Regions from separate parts of the Cellulosimicrobium sp. RS genome, predicted to be linked through region 4. Evidence: riboswitches for the same ligand, from Rfam matches in the RefSeq annotation. Region 4 holds a riboswitch; each other region holds the start of a gene.
What was found. Region 4 has a riboswitch for thiamine pyrophosphate ahead of ACI769_RS13710 (ECF transporter S component). Riboswitches for the same ligand answer to the same signal wherever they lie in the genome.
Positions count from the first base shown of each region.

Region 1: linked by a shared signal. The riboswitch ahead of thiD (bifunctional hydroxymethylpyrimidine kinase/phosphomethylpyrimidine kinase) and the one ahead of ACI769_RS13710 (ECF transporter S component) in region 4 are both predicted to bind thiamine pyrophosphate.
Region 2: linked by a shared signal. The riboswitch ahead of ACI769_RS15100 (thiamine ABC transporter substrate binding subunit) and the one ahead of ACI769_RS13710 (ECF transporter S component) in region 4 are both predicted to bind thiamine pyrophosphate.
Region 3: linked by a shared signal. The riboswitch ahead of thiO (glycine oxidase ThiO) and the one ahead of ACI769_RS13710 (ECF transporter S component) in region 4 are both predicted to bind thiamine pyrophosphate.

Region 1 covers NZ_JBJXVU010000001.1:673,069-675,259, forward strand. The annotation lists gene ACI769_RS03045 (SDR family oxidoreductase) at 1-547, shown strand, start outside; gene ACI769_RS03050 (hypothetical protein) at 620-844, opposite strand; TPP riboswitch at 922-1,016, shown strand; gene thiD (bifunctional hydroxymethylpyrimidine kinase/phosphomethylpyrimidine kinase) at 1,010-1,981, shown strand; gene ACI769_RS03060 (DUF4862 family protein) at 2,045-2,191, opposite strand, start outside.
Region 2 covers NZ_JBJXVU010000009.1:211,831-214,021, forward strand. The annotation lists gene ACI769_RS15095 (ABC transporter ATP-binding protein) at 1-535, opposite strand, end outside; TPP riboswitch at 854-958, shown strand; gene ACI769_RS15100 (thiamine ABC transporter substrate binding subunit) at 1,041-2,132, shown strand.
Region 3 covers NZ_JBJXVU010000001.1:45,853-48,043, reverse strand. The annotation lists gene guaA (glutamine-hydrolyzing GMP synthase) at 1-477, opposite strand, end outside; gene thiE (thiamine phosphate synthase) at 520-1,233, opposite strand; TPP riboswitch at 1,278-1,380, shown strand; gene thiO (glycine oxidase ThiO) at 1,370-2,191, shown strand, end outside.
Region 4 covers NZ_JBJXVU010000008.1:136,852-139,042, reverse strand. The annotation lists gene ACI769_RS13720 (Rv2578c family radical SAM protein) at 1-116, opposite strand, end outside; gene ACI769_RS13715 (hypothetical protein) at 160-597, opposite strand; TPP riboswitch at 742-861, shown strand; gene ACI769_RS13710 (ECF transporter S component) at 965-1,669, shown strand; gene ACI769_RS13705 (ABC transporter ATP-binding protein) at 1,662-2,191, shown strand, end outside.

The DNA.
Region 1 (2,191 bases), on a different contig from region 4:
GGAGGCGGACCCCGACGAGTGGTGGGCCGTCCTGGAGACCAACGTGCGCGGGCCGTTCCTGCTCGCGCGCGCCGTCGTCCCCGGGATGCTCGCGCGCGGCGGCGGCCGCGTCGTCGACCTCAACAGCGGCGCGGGCTCGCACGACATGGAGGGCGCGAGCGCGTACAACGCGAGCAAGACGGCGCTCCTGCGTCTCGGGGCGAACCTCCACCGCTCGGGCCACGCGCTCGGGCTGCGGACCTTCGAGGTGTCGCCGGGCGTCGTGCAGACCGACATGACGGCGTCCATGGTCATGCACGAGGGCCGCACGGAGTGGACGCCCGTCGAGCGCACGGTCGAGATGGTCGTCGCGATCGCCCGCGGCGAGCTCGACGCGTTCTCGGGGTCGTTCGTGCGCGTGACGCACGACTCGCCCGGGTCGCTCCGCGCGGCCGCCCAGGAGGCCGCCCGCGCGGGCGTCGCGCTGCCCGGTCCCGACGGCCGTCGGCTGCGCGTCACGCGCTGGGGCTCCGACGACCCGATGCCGGGAGAGCTCCCCGCCCGCTGAGCGCACGCACCCCGCACGGCCGACGCCGCCCGACCCCCCGGTCGGGCGGCGTCCGTGCGTCCGGGCACGGGGTCACAGGGGGACGCACGTGTCCCGGTCGACCCACACGTGCCACAGGCCCCGCTCGGGGTGCTCGTACTCGAACGCCACGAGGCCGCCCGCGTCGTGCGTGACGACGCCCGTGAGCACGACCCGCCGGCCGTCGCGGTCGAACGTCGTGCAGAGGGCGGGCACCTGGACCGGGACGGCCGCGTCCGGCAGGAAGGGGCGGGTCGCGGGGGCGACGTGCTGCGTCATACCCGGAAAGACGCGTGCACGCGCGTCGTCTCACGCCTCGGGGCGGGTGAAAAGCGCACGGGTCGCCGCGTAGCATGGCCCGCGACACGGGGTGCCCCGCACCGGGGCTGAGATGAGACCCGTCGAACCTGATCTGGCTCGTACCAGCGAAGGGATGTCCGCGCGATGACGCTCGCCCTGCCTCGGCACACCTCCGACCCGGCCTCCGCCCCCGTGGACCGTGACCGCCGCCCCGACCCGGGCCGTCGGCCCGACCCGGTCCCGTCCCGCCCCCGCGTCCTCTCCGTCGCGGGGACCGACCCGACCGGCGGCGCCGGGATCCAGGCCGACCTCAAGGCGTTCTGCGCGCACGGCGCCTACGGCATGGCCGTCACCACGGCGCTCGTCGCGCAGAACACCCACGGCGTGCGGTCGGTGCACGTCCCCGGGCCGGCGTTCCTGCGCGCGCAGCTCGACGCCGTGTCCGACGACGTCGACGTCGATGCCGTGAAGATCGGCATGGTCGCGGACGAGGCGAACGCCCGCGCCGTCGGGGAGTGGCTCGACGACCTCGCCGCGGCGCGCGCCGCCACGGGTGCTCCGCGGCCCTGGGTCGTCCTGGACCCGGTGATGGTCGCGACGTCCGGCCACCGCCTGCTCGACGCGGGTGCCGAGCAGGCCGTGCGCGACCTCGCGGCGCGCGCCGACGTCGTCACGCCGAACCTGCCCGAGCTCGCCGTCCTCGGCGGGCAGGAGCCCGCGACGACGTGGGACGACGCCCTGCACCAGGCGACGTCGTACGCGACCGCGAGCGACGCCGTCGTGCTGCTCAAGGGAGGTCACCTCACCGGACGCACGTCGCCCGACGCGCTCGTCGTCCCCGCGCCCGGGCCGACGACGGGCCGCGCGCCGGGGGCGGTCACCGTCACGACGTTCGACGCCGAGCGTGTCGACACGCCCCACACCCACGGCACGGGGTGCTCGCTCTCGGCGGCGCTCGCGGCGCTGCGACCGCAGCGCGCGAGCTGGGAGGAGGCGGCGCGCGAGGCGAAGGAGTGGCTCACGGGCGCGCTGCGTGCCGGCGCCGCGCTGCGGGTGGGGACGGGCCGGGGGCCCGTGGACCACCTGCACCGCTCGGCGCCCGTGCGGCCGGGCTGAGCCCGGGCCGACCGGGCGAGCCCGGGCTGCTGCGACGTGCCGAGCCCGGGCCGCGGGACGCACTCAGGCCGTGGGGCCGCTCGCTGCGTGGTCGGCCCTGCGGTCGGCTCCGCGGTCGGTGTCGAGGTCGGCCAGCGCGTCGCGGAGCACGGCGAGCGTCGCGCGCGCGACGGCGAGGCGCTGCGCGGGCGGGGCGTCCTCGGGCCGCGT
Region 2 (2,191 bases), on a different contig from region 4:
GGACCTCCGCGGCGGCGCGCGAGTCGAGGTTCCCCGTCGGCTCGTCCGCGAGCACGATCGCGGGTCGCGACACCAGCGCCCGCGCGCACGCGACGCGCTGCTGCTGCCCGCCCGACAGCTCGGCGGGTCGGTGCCCCAGCCGAGGGCGCAGGCCCACGGCGTCGACCACGCGGTCGAACCACTCCCGGTCGACGGGCCGCCGGGCGATCGCGAGCGGCAGCACGATGTTCTCCTCCGCCGTGAGCGTCGGCACGAGGTTGAACGACTGGAAGACGAACCCCAGGCGCGTCCGCCGCAGGCGCGTCAGGCGCCGCTCGCTCATCGCGGAGACGGTCTCTCCGTCGACGACGACGGTCCCCGCCGTGGGGGAGTCGAGCCCCGCGAGGCAGTGCAGGAGCGTGGACTTCCCGGACCCGGACGGGCCCATGATCGCCGTCAGCCGACCCGTCTCGACGTCCACGTCCACGCCGTCGAGCGCACGCACCGCGGCCTCGCCGCGCCCGTACGTCTTCACCAGCCCGCGCGCGGTCGCGATCGCGGGTCGCGCAGCGCCCTGAGCGCCCTCAGTGCCCTCAGTGGGCGGGCCCTCGCGCGGGGTGCTCCGCCGTGCCGCACCTGTCGTCGTCACGTCCTCGTCCGTCCTCTCGTCGTGCCGCTGCGCGGGAGCGTCGTGGCTCGCCGGGCGGCGTCGTCCTGTGGTGGCCGCCGGGGCTCCCGGCGGCCGTACCGACCCTCCCGCGGCGCGCCTGCCCGAGGCATCGGGGGCGGGCCCCGAACCGTCCCTGGTCCGCGGCCGCCGGTGCTCAGGGTTCTCTCAGGGGACTCTCCGGGTGAGGGGCCGGTGTAGGCTCGCGGTGAACGACAGGGGAGCTCCTGGAGGAGCTGAGAGTGCGGACCACCGCAGACCCTCGAACCTGATCCGGTTAGCACCGGTGGAGGAAGTCGGGAATCTCGATCACCTGCTCGCGCGGTCCGTCGCGCCCACCCGGCGCACGGCTCGTCGGGCCGGTGGACCCCTCCTGAACGTCCAGGGAGGACACATGCAGCACACGACCACCGTCGCCCGCCGCGGCCGGGCCCTCGCGACCGGCGTGGGCGCGACGCTCGCGCTCCTCGCCCTCGCGGCCTGCTCGGGTGGTGACGGCGCCGGGGGCGACGACGCGTCGTCGGGCAGCGGGGGCACGGTCACCCTGGTGACCCACGACTCCTTCGCGGTGAGCGACGACGTGCTCGCCGCGTTCGAGGAGGAGAGCGGGCTCACCGTCGAGCAGGTCGCGCCCGGCGACGGCGGCGCGCTGGTCAACCAGCTGATCCTCACGAAGGACTCGCCCCTCGGCGACGTCGTGTTCGGGATCGACAACACCTTCGCGTCGCGCGCGATCGACGAGGGCGTCCTCGAGCCGTACACGCCCGCCGACGTCGCGGAGTCCGCCGCGTCGTACGCGGTCGGCGACGGCGGCGAGCTCACCGCCGTCGACCTCGGTGACGTGTGCGTCAACGTGGACCACGCGTGGTTCGCCGACGCGGGGATCCCCGAGCCCGTGACGCTCGAGGACCTGGCGAAGCCGGAGTACCGGGACCTCCTCGTCGTGACCAACCCCGCGACGTCGTCGCCGGGCCTCGCGTTCCTCCTCGCGACCGTCGGGGCGTTCGGTGAGGACGGCTGGGAGGACTACTGGGCGGACCTGCGCGCCAACGGCGTGAAGGTCGTCGACGGCTGGTCCGACGCGTACTACGTCGACTTCTCCGGCTCGGAGGGCGCGGGGCCGCGCCCGCTCGTGCTGTCGTACTCGACGTCGCCCGCGTTCACGCTCACCGAGGACGGCTCCGCGTCGACCACGGGCGCGCTGCTCGACACGTGCTTCCGCCAGGTCGAGTACGCGGGCGTGCTCGCGAACGCGAAGAACCCCGAGGGCGCGCAGCAGCTCCTCGACTTCCTCGTGAGCGAGACGTTCCAGGCCGACGTCGCCGACCAGATGTACATGTACCCCGCCGACGACTCCGTCACGCTGCCCGACGGCTGGGCCGAGTTCGCGCCGCTCGCCGACGAGCCCTTCGAGGTCGCGCCCGCCGACGTCGCGGCGCACCGCGACGAGTGGATCAAGGCATGGACGGCGACGGTCGTCGACTGACCCCCGGTCCCCGAGCGACCACGGCTCTCCCTCGCGGGGTAGAGCCGTGGTCGCGCGGG
Region 3 (2,191 bases), on a different contig from region 4:
GAAGCCCTCGGGCGCGCGGTGCACGGCGTCGCCGTGGCTCATCCACGTGGTCTGGTTCTGCGGCGTGCCGTCGAGCAGCACGCCCGCGGCGCACACCTCGACCTCGGTGCCGCCGTACTCGCGCAGGCCCGTCTGGGCGACCTCGCCGCCGAGGGCCTTCGCCATGGCCTGGAAGCCGTAGCAGATGCCCATGACGGGCACGCCTGCCTCGAACAGCGCCGGGTCGACGAACGGGGCACCCGTCGCGTACACGGACGAGGGGCCGCCCGAGAGGATGATCGCGGCCGGGTCCTTCGCGAGCATCTGCTCGACCGTGAAGGTGTGCGGCACGATCTCGGAGTAGACCTTGGCCTCGCGCACGCGGCGCGCGATGAGCTGCGCGTACTGGGCGCCGAAGTCGACGACGAGCACGGGCCGCGGGGTCGAGGCCACCTCGGCGGTGGTGGGGGTGTCGGGAGCGGTGGCGGGTGACGTCACCCGTCCAGGATAGTCGCCGTGCGGCGGGGCTCGTCCCGCGTCTCAGGCGTCGGCGGGCACCTCGGCGCGCGCCGCGACGCGCTCGCGCAGGGCGCGGGCGGCCGCCTCCGGGTCGCTCGCCGCCGTGATCGCGCGCACCACCACGATCCGGGTCGCGCCCGCGTCGAGGACCGCGTCGAGCCGGTCCGCGTCGATCCCGCCGATCGCGAACCAGGGCGTCGCGGGCCGGGTCGCCGCGACGTCCCGCAGCAGGTCGAGGCCGACGGCGGCCCGCCCCGGCTTCGTCGGGGTCGCCCACAGCGGACCCACGCAGAAGTAGTCCACCGCCGGGTCGGCCTCCGCCGCGGCCGCCTGCGCGGCCGAGTGCGTGGACCGGCCGAGCACGGGCCCCGCGCCGAGCAGCGCCCGCACGGCCGGGACCGGCAGGTCGCCCTGGCCCATGTGCACGACCGGCGCGCCCGTGACCGACGCCACGTCCGCCCGGTCGTTCACGGCCCACAGCGCGCCGTGCTCCGTCGCGACGCGCGCGACGAGCTCCTGGAGCTCGAGCTCCCGCGCGACGTCGAGCGTCTTGTCGCGGAGCTGCACGACGTCCACCCCGCCCGCGAGCGCCGCCCGCAGGAAGTCCTCGAGGTCGCCGCGCTCCTCGCGCGCGTCCGTGCAGAGGTAGAGCCGCGCGTCGGCGAGCCGGGCGCGTGCGGCGTCCCCTGCCGACGGGGCGGGAGTGGCCGGGGTGGTGGAGGTCTCGGAGCTCACCCGCGGGAGCCTAGCCTCGGCGGGCCCACGGCAGGAGGTACTGTGGCCGACAGCACGGGAGCCCCGCACGGGGCTGAGAGGGCGTCGCCGCCGACCGTCGAACCTGATCTGGGTCATGCCAGCGAAGGGAGCGCACATGAGCCTGTCCGTCCACCCGTCCGCGGGTCGCTCCGTCGTGCCCGACGGCGCGCGTGACGTCGTCGTCGTGGGGGGCGGGATCGTGGGTCTCGCCGTCGCGTGGCGCGCGGCGCGCGCGGGCCTGACCGTCACGGTGCTCGACCCGACGCCGGGCGCGGGCGCGACCCATGCCGCCGCGGGGATGCTCGCGCCGGTGACCGAGGCCGACTTCGGGGAGGAGGCCGCCCTGCGGCTCCACCTCGCGGCCGCCGCGGCGTGGCCGGCGTTCGCCGCGGACCTGCGCGCGGCGACGGGGGTGGACGTCGGGCTGCGGATCGCCGGGACGCTCACCCTCGCCTACGACGCGGACGACCTCGCGCTGCTCCGCCGCGTCCTCGCGCTGCACGCCGCGCACGGTCTCGTGTCGCACGAGCTCACCGTCGCCGACGCGCGCCGACGCGAGCCGTACCTGGGCCCGCGCGTCGCCGGGGCGGCGTGGGCCCCCGCGGACCACGCCGTCGACCCGCGCGCGACGCACGCCGCGCTGCTCGCCGCGCTCGGCGGACGCGACACCGCGGGTGCGGGCTCGGCCACCGGGGCGCGCGTCGTCCGCGCGTCCGCGACCCGGCTCGCGCTCGATGCCGGGCGCGTGGTCGGCGTGCACGACGACGCGGGCCGGCTCCACCGCGCGGGTGCGGTCGTCGTCGCGGCGGGCTGGCAGTCGGGCGCCCTGCTCGCGGACGTGCCGGGCGTCGTCGTGCCCACGCGGCCGGTGAAGGGTCAGACGCTGCGGCTCGACGCGGGCCCGGACCTCGCGCTGGAGCACGTCGTGCGCGGGCTC
Region 4 (2,191 bases):
TCGTGGAACGTGATGCCCGCGAACTCGGGCGTGCGCACGCTGCGGACGAGGCCGACCCGCTCCAGCCCGGGGAGCGCGCCGTCGTCCGCGCCGAGCACCTGTCCGTCCCACCGCATCGCGCCATTCGAACAAACGTTCGAACGCGCTGTCAAGAGCGGGTCAGCCGTCGGCGGACCACGCCTTGAGCAGCGCCAGGTTCCCGAGGGGGATGTGGTGGCCGATGCGCGGGTGGTCCAGCGCGACACCGACGACCCCGGCCGCGCCGAAGGACGCGACGTAGTCGATCGCCGCCGGCACAGGTACCCCGAGCAGCGGCACGGAGCCTGTCTCGTCGTCCGCCAGACCGAGCGCCCGGGCCGCCTCGTCCGCGCGCGCGGCGCTGCTGTAGAGGCAGATCATGGGCCCCTGGTCCGCAGCGACGGCGTACGGACGGGGCTGGTCCTCGGACCCCCGCGCGATGAAGAACCACGTGCCGAGGCGCACCGTCTGCCGCCACAGCGCGATCTGCGCCGACGTGTCGCCCGCGGGCGCGCTCCGCACGGCCTCGTCGAGGCGGTCCAGCTCTGCGACCGCGGCGGAATCGTTGTCTCGGGTCATGCGCGCTGCCTCGTCCCTCGTGGTCGGAGCCCGTCCCCGGTCCGCGCGGGCTCCTCGTCGCCGTCACCTTCTCACGGCGGCCGGGCGTCCCGGTGGGTGAGACGCCGGGATTGTCCGGCGGGCGTCCAGGCCCTAGGGTCGGGCCGAACGCCCCCGGGGAGCGCACGAGCGCTGAGAGTGCAGGCCGGACACCCGTCCCCCCTGCAGACCCGTGGAACCTGATCTGGTTCGTACCAGCGAAGGGAGCAGGGCGGACGTCACCGTCCCCTGCCCGCTCGTGCCCGCGCCCCGCGCGTGCCGTCCGCGCGGGGCGCGGTGGCGCGCCGTCGTGCACCCCTCGCCCCGGGGGCCCGACGGAGGGAACCGCATGACCGAGCCCCGCACCACGCCGCCCCGGGCGACCCCGCCCACCGCCACGCCCGACGACCGACCCGACGGCGTGGGTCCCACGCCCGCCCCCCGGGACCGCGCCGTCGCCGCTCCCCCGAGCCGTGCCCGACGCCGCGGCCTCACCCTCCACGAGACGGTCCTCGTCGCCGTGCTGGGGGTCGTGTTCGGGTTCGTCTACTGGGCGTTCGTGCAGCTCTGGGCCCCGCTCCAGCTCGCGATGGGACCGCTCGCGGACCTCGCCGCCAACGTGCTCGCCGGCGCGTGGATCGTCGTCGGCCCGCTCGCGACGTACATCGTGCGCAAGCCGGGCGTCGGCATCCTCACCGAGACGCTCGCGGCGCTCGTCGAGGTGGTCTTCCTCGCGTCGCCCGCCGGCCCGCTGCTCGTCCTCGTGGGGCTCGTCCAGGGCGTGGGTGCCGAGATCCCCTTCGCCCTCACCCGGTACCGCCGCTACGGCTGGTGGGTCTTCGTCGCGTCGGGCGTCAGCGCGGCGCTCGTCACGTACGCGTTCAACGCGGTCCGCTTCGGCTGGCTCGGGCAGGACTACGCGATGCTCCGGCTCGGCGTGCAGGTCGTCTCGTGCGTCGTGCTGTGCGGGATCGCGGCGCGCCTCCTCGGCGACGCCCTCGCCCGCACCGGCGCGCTCGACGCCTTCGCGATCGGGGCTGACCGCCGTGGCTGAGGCACCGACCGCCGCACCGGACGTCACGCCGGACGCCGTGCCCGGCGACCTGCCCGACGCCGTCGCCGCCGCCGGCCTGACCGTCACCGTGGGCCACGACGGCACGCGCGTGCTCGACGACCTCACCCTCACCGTCCCCGCGGGCACCGGGCTGCTCGTGCTCGGCCCCTCGGGCTGCGGGAAGTCCACGCTGCTGCGTGCGCTCGTCGGCGTCGTGCCCCACACGCTGCCGGGCTCCGTCGCGGGGGACCTGCGCGTGACGGGCGTCGACCCGCGCGACACGACCCCGGCGGCGCTCGCCGCGCGCGTCGGCCTCGTCCAGCAGCGGCCGGGCGACCAGCTCTGCCTCGCCCGCGTCGACGACGAGCTGCGGTTCGCGCTCGAGAACCGGGCCGCGGACCCGCGCACGATGGACGCCCGCGCCGCCACCGCGCTCGCCGCCGTCGGTGCGGACCACCTGCACGACCGGCCGACCCACGCGCTGTCGGGGGGCGAGGCGCAGCGCGTCGCCCTCGCGGCGGC